DNA from 2 places in the Lysinibacillus sp. UBA6686 genome. Region 2 is predicted to be linked to the other one. Evidence: riboswitches for the same ligand, from Rfam matches in the RefSeq annotation. Region 2 holds a riboswitch; the other holds the start of a gene.
What was found. A riboswitch is a leader RNA that binds a small molecule or an ion and turns the genes downstream of it on or off. The one in region 2 is predicted to bind cobalamin.
Positions count from the first base shown of each region.

Region 1: another riboswitch for cobalamin. It lies ahead of B2R82_RS23775 (DUF4430 domain-containing protein); the one in region 2 lies ahead of B2R82_RS03185 (hypothetical protein).

Region 1 is NZ_DKJS01000085.1:179,428-182,856, forward strand. Features, by position in the region: gene B2R82_RS23770 (S-layer homology domain-containing protein) at 1-304, opposite strand, end outside; gene B2R82_RS23775 (DUF4430 domain-containing protein) at 384-1,118, opposite strand; cobalamin riboswitch at 1,292-1,488, opposite strand; gene B2R82_RS23780 (acyltransferase family protein) at 2,237-3,429, opposite strand, start outside.
Region 2 is NZ_DKJS01000011.1:56,319-59,747, reverse strand. Features, by position in the region: gene B2R82_RS03190 (ABC transporter substrate-binding protein) at 1-720, opposite strand, end outside; gene B2R82_RS03185 (hypothetical protein) at 722-1,264, opposite strand; cobalamin riboswitch at 1,521-1,718, opposite strand; gene B2R82_RS03180 (glutathione peroxidase) at 1,795-2,340, opposite strand; gene B2R82_RS03175 (hypothetical protein) at 2,431-2,979, opposite strand; gene ytvI (sporulation integral membrane protein YtvI) at 3,061-3,429, shown strand, end outside.

The sequences.
Region 1 (3,429 bases), on a different contig from region 2:
TTTCTACTAATGGAGCTAGTTCCGCTGCATCTTCTAATGGTATAAGATCATCTAATTCAGCTTCTTCATCTGTATGCGGTGCTTTTTCCTGTTCTGTTAAATCCTCTACATCTATTTCATTCTTAGACTCTGTAGCATTATCCTGCTCTTCTGAATCATCGGGTTCAATATCATTGATGTTTGGAGTAGGATCGAGTAAATCCCCTTCAAAATGCTGTGCCTTAATTGCAGTGACTGGAGAAAATAGCGATACGATTAAAATAAAAATAACTGCTATATGTAGCTGCTTTTTCCATATAGTCATATAAACACTCACTTCCTTTATAAATAATTAAATACTGACAAGCTGAATTAATTCATCTTGTCAGTATCCATTTATCTAGCTATTGTACTTTTACTTCAAGTGGCTCACTTGCTGAACTACCGAATAAAGCATTAGCAGAGGCTGTAATGGTAATAGTACCTGCTTGTGCTTGACCTGCAAATGTAATAACAGCTTGTTGGTTTGCATTTATAGTAACTGACTGAGCTGTTAATGCTGTTGTCCCTGTGTTAATTGTCCAGTTTGCTAAATTAGAGCCGTTTGGTGTCGTAAATAAATCACCAGTTAAATTTACCGTAACGGATGGATTGTTATCATTTACTGCAATTACACTTGCTGTTTCTAATTTAGCCCATGTAGTGTAATAAATATGAACGACATCATCAGCCTGTAATTCATACTCAGCTAATCCAAAATTGGGGCTATATCCATTTACAGTGTAGACCCAGCCATCCCAACCATTTAAACTGCCTGCCGCAAGTCCATCAATTGATTGAAGATATGGACCATATTGAGTAGAAACTACTACATAAGGAATACCCTCGGCATCTAATACTTGCTCTACAAGCTCTAGCGCAGTTGTCCCTTCTTGAACATTTACTGTTGTTCCTTCTAAAATTTCATGGCATGAACCAGTACCGCATAAACCTTTTACTGATAACTGAACATCAAAATCTGCTGATTGTGCTTCTTGACTTACAGGCTGTAATACTGCTGCACTGGCTGATGGTGTTACGAGCGAAAATGCTAAAAGTAGGACTAACGCTAAATGCCACCATTTTTTGAAACGAACCATTTGTAAAACCTCCTATTTTTATTATTTCGTGAATGTTTTTGCAATTAACTCGAAAATAAAAAGATGCTTCTCCAAAATGGGGAAGCATCTAATGGAAAACAGAAAAAAGGCGCAAAAACGTAGTTTGCCTGTCCGTCTATTTGCCGTAAGTTCTCCTAGCTTCCGAAGAGAGTTAATACGATGGAATAAAGGCAGGTCTCCTGGCTCGTGTATCCTATTCAGAACCTTCCCATCTACTGAAGGCATTTTTCCTTGTTCGACAGTGGTATTTTCTGTAGTCATCTACACTTACAGTTGCGGAAACAGCTTCGGCTTTAAACCGAATTCCCTATTAAGCTCTTAAAAGAGCACCTTTATACTGCAATTCTTATTCACTTAATGTTAAGTCTAGCATATATTTCTATTTTTCAAAATAGTTTAACAAAAAGAATTATGCTTTATAGAAGTAGTAAGCTTTAAAAGAGGAAGTAAACATCTAGTATCAATATTACTATTCCTATTAAAAAGCAAAATGATAACACAATTAGATTATAATAGAGAGTGAGCGGGCAAATCATATCCAAAAAGGGTTTATCCATTTAAATATTAAGCAAAACAAAAAGCTGCACAGTCAAATGCAGCTTTTGTTTCATCTGTTTTCAGCAACGTATACGGTGATTGTGATAAATAATAAACGGTGAGCCCCGCATATAGCTGTGTCTTTCACTTAATCTATCCATCTTAGCTTTATAAATTTTTTCTTTTGTCTTCTTAGTACTCTGCAGCAATTGCTTGATAGGCTGAAGTATAGAAGTCTTCAGGCTTTTTGCTGTTTGTTTCTTTTTATAAGGTTTGCTACCGTACTTGAATGGTTGTCATTGCAGATGCTTTAATCGTCTGATGCTGTGGGGGCGCTTTTGGTTCAATCAGTAATGTTGAGTAGTATGCATCAGCAATCGTAATTAAGTACATGACAAAAAGTAATTGTTTTGTTCAATAGTTCAAAAATGTTTTTCTCCTTTTTAAGTGCAATTCATTAAAAATGTATTCTAGTAATACGGGCAACCATTAAAAAGGTTTCAACCATACTTAAATATTTGTAAAAAATGTTTGCGGGCTATTTATGATTTTTATACGAATCAATGAATCGCATCTATAGCTTGTTGAATTAGATTTGTTAAAGAAGCAATCCCCTTTTGCTCTAAATGTACGCCGTCTGGAGCGAAAAACTCAGGATGGTTAATTGCAGTTGCATGCCAATCAATTAAAGTAATATTTTCATATTCCTGTGCTTTCTGTTGCAATGCTTGATTTACTTTCCCCTCCCAAGAACGAGGTACACGCGTATTTACTAAATAAATATCAGCATTGGAAAAAGCCTTTAAAAGAGTATCAATTTGTGTATTGGTAAAATACCCGTTTGTTCCAAGCTGAATGATGACTGCTTTATCTGGTTGATTAAAGCTTGCATAATAAGGAGCTAATTTAACCGCTTGTGAAACTTGGCGACCAATCTTTGCATCTATCGTAATGCTGGGGTAGATATTATGTAAGCTCGGAGCAATATCTATCATTACAGAATCGCCAATAGCTAATATTCCACTATACGATTCATGAACTTCTGTCTCATTTTCCCCCTGCTCAGGCTCTACTGCATTTTGATCCGTATTTGAATCAACACCCTCTTCTTCATCACTTAACGAACCTGGCTGAGATGTTTCCTGCTCCTTTTCAGCATCATGATGGGTTGAATGCTGCTCTGTTCCACCATCTATTTTAATAGTCGTTGGCCGTGATTCAATCGATTCTATTTTTTCTTCGCCCACAACCCCTGTCATTCCTGTAAAAAATACTAGGAGGAAAAGTGGAATGAGCGTGGTTGAAATTTTCCTGGCAAGCGTGAAGCTTCCCCATTTGTGTTTATTGAATACAAAGTACTGTCTAAAGTAACAGCGGAACCCATCCTTACGAATCGGCATTTCGATAAAACGATAGGATAGTTCTGCAATTGTAAAGATAATCAGCAGTTGTAAAGTAACTCGCCAATAGGCTGGGTTACCTATTTCTCGCACTGGAGTACCTAGCACAATAATCGGATAATGCCATAGATAAATCCCGTACGATCTTGACCCAATCCAACGCAAAGGCTTCCAAGAAAGGATTTTTCCTAAAAAGCTAACTGGGTGACAGACGCAACCAATTAAGATGGCTGCATTTAAGCAAAATACGAACATCCCTCCTCGATATAGGAAAGATTGATATTCATCCACAAACAAAATACTGACAATGAAAATACTAAAAGCTACTAAGCTTACACTATTTAGTTGGTAGA
Region 2 (3,429 bases):
GCCTTGGAGTTCAGCAAATACATTGCTTACATTGGCAATATTTAAAATTTCCTGTTGGAATGTACCAGAGCCCGCTGTATAGATGTCTGGTTTTGGGCTAATTTCTAAATAGATATTTTTTGGTGCTTTTACATCTTTAACTTTTGCTTGTACCTCAGCAATTTTTGATTTTATATCCTCGTTTAATTTTACACCTTTATCTTCAATTCCCATAACCGTTGCTATCTGTTCAATATCTCCATATACATCATCAAATGAAGCTGCAGATTGAATGGCAAATACTTTTATACCTGCATCTTCAAGACTTTTTAGAGCATTTAAGTTATCTTCATCTTTTCCTGTTGTATAAGCAATGACCACATCTGGCTTCAAAGCTAAAATACGCTCACTATTAAATGTAACAGAATTAGAAACACGTTCAATTTTTTGTGCCTCTTCCGGATACGTATCATAGTCAGTTGCCCCAACAATTTGATTGCCAACACCTAAAGCAAATAAAATTTCTGTATTGCTTGGTTGTAATGAAATAATTGTATTAGGTACTTCATCAAACTCAACCTCTATACCACGGTCATCCTTCACTTTATAGCTTGCTTTTTCGATTTGATCTTCCTTAGTAATATCTTCTTTAGTAGTTGCTTCATCCTTCGCACCACAACCTACTAATATGAGCGACAGCATCATTACTGAAAGCCATTGAAGCTTCAACAATTTCTTCATTTTATTTATTCTCCTTTTTCTTTTTCATAGGGTATGACTTGCTTTCAAACGGAATTTCAGCAATCCCTGCTTGCTTATTCATATAAACAGCCATCACAAAAAATACATTGGCTAGTAGTCCTAAATAATCAAAAAGAATTGTCGGTACTTCCTTTTCGTCAGATACCTTATGCAAAATACGATAAGATTTTTTTGCCTCACTACGACATACATGTAATGCAGTAGCAGCCTCTGTTCCTTGAGGTAATACAAAGCTCTGAATCTCCTCTTTCACATAACTAACATAAAAATCATAGCGAGCACTTAGCCATGCTAAATCCTCTTCACTGACCGCTAATTTACCTCGAACCGAGCCATTAACATGGTAGGCCATTGGTAGGATTGTATAGAGATCTTGTGCAACAACCTCTACTGCCTCTTTTTTTACTGCTGTCAAAGCCATTCCTATATGTGTAGTAAGGCTATCTGTTCGTATTTCAAAATCCACTGTAGATGCTTTTTCACGCATAAATGGATAACAAGAATAACGCGCATCTTTTTTCAACTCTAAATCCTCACTTTCTTTACACAATCAATTGTGCCCTAACGTAATTGCGTCTGGATTTTTCTTGATTCAAAGGCGTATAAAACGCCCACTGATAGGAAGAAAACCTCTATCCTGCCCATATAAGGGGCTGAATCAAAATAAAAAACGCCGTTCCTACTCCTAAGGAACGACGAAAATAACATAATTAGAATCGTATATAGATACGAAAGAGACTACGTATTTGCCGTATATCCTCCTAGCTTCCGAAGAGTATTTATACGTTCAAATAAAGGTCGGTCTCCTGGCTTGTACAGTGTACATCACTTAATGTAATGTATGTCATAAAAACCTTCCCATCAAATTGACAGTGGTCTACGATTATGATTCCTGTACTTACAGTTGCGGAAACAGCTTCGGATTTTCACCGAATTCCCGATTATACTATCTTAGTACCCTTATCCTGCAAGAGCTATTCACTTATAAAGCAGTTTATCACATATTATTATGAAAAACTATAAAGATAAAAGTTTTATAGTTGTACTAGAAATTTATAGTATTTTTTCAATAGCCTGCTCGATATCAAGCTGAGAATCAGTAGGCTCAAAGCGTTCTACTGTTTTACCATTTGCATCGATTAAGAATTTTGTGAAATTCCAGCGGATATTACGTCCTTCTAAAAAACGAGGTGCTATTTGAACTATTGATTCTGCTAGCATTTTTTCCTGCATGCTTGCTTTTCCAAATGCGCGGTAATCGACCTCATGCTTTAAATAATTAAACAGTGGATGTGTTGCATCACCATTGACCTGCACTACCTCAAAAATCGGGAATGTTACACCATAGTTAACCTGACAAAGTTGTGTAGTTTGCTCACCATCTTCAGGGTTTTGATTTCCAAATTGATCGCAAGGAAAGCCTAACACAACAAAGTTTTCCTTGCCATATTTATCGTACATTTTTTGCAAGTCTTCGAACTGATATGTAAAACGACATTGATTAGCTGTGTTGACAATTAACAGCGTCTTTCCTCGATAGGTCTCCATTGATAAAATCTCACCGTTTGGCTTCTTTACTAAATAATTATAAATGCTCATGTATGAATCCCCTTACTTTTTTCCTATATTATAGTAAACTTTTTTCTATTCATAAAAGGATTTGCATTAAAAAAAGCCATTCCATTATTTTTAACGAATGGCTGCCCTATATTTCTTTTTGTATTTCATATCTTGCTCTTCCTCAATTAAACGTTTCACAATGTCTAGCACCTTTGAATTATTCGTAGCATCATATAATTTCTTAAAAGATACTACAATATCATAACGTATTAATGTTGGATGTTTTTCATCTAGACATGTCTGAAATCTTTTAGCCAAATAAGAAATAACTAAATCCCGTTGTACCTGCCCTGCTAAACCTATTTTCCAGATGGCCTGTAGAGTATTCCTTGCCGTTGCAGTATTTTCATCATATGTTACAGCCCAAATCTTTAAAAAGTCCTCCAATACTCTTTCTTCTGGATCACTTTTAGCTGCTAATGCGCATAAAAATTGTGCTGCAAGTGCGCGCATATGACCATCTTTATATGTAAGAGCTTGGACAAGTTGTTCCCAAACTGCATATGTCCAATCAACTGGTTCTTGCATAATTTTCATCAATTCTTCGTAAGAATCGTATTGAATTTCACGGTCACGCTCTGTTAAATTACTAAAAAGCTGCAAAATTTCTTTTTCCATCATTCATCCCTACCTTTATTGTGTCAGAACGTAAAATTTTTATGGTACACTTATCTTAATTTGCGTAAAGAAGGTGAATATATGAATAAATTAAATACTAGGAAACTGATATTTAGATTAATAATGATTATTTCTATAATCGTAGCTGCATATTTTATTATCCCTGTTTCCGTACCAATCATCTTAGCTGGAGCCACCGCATTTTTTTTAGAGCCAATTGTTATGTTCTTTAAACGGCAATGGAAAATGTCACGGAAGATTGCAGTTGCTTTTATTTACATAGTGAGTGTTATTCTAATTTCTATTATTTGTTACTTTACGATTACACAACTTATGTCTCAAATAATATTAGTTTCAAAGCAAGCTCCCTACTATATTTCAAAGCTATCAGAAATGTGGCTTACTATGCAAGAAAACATTTCTAAATACACTGAAGACTTTCCACCTGAA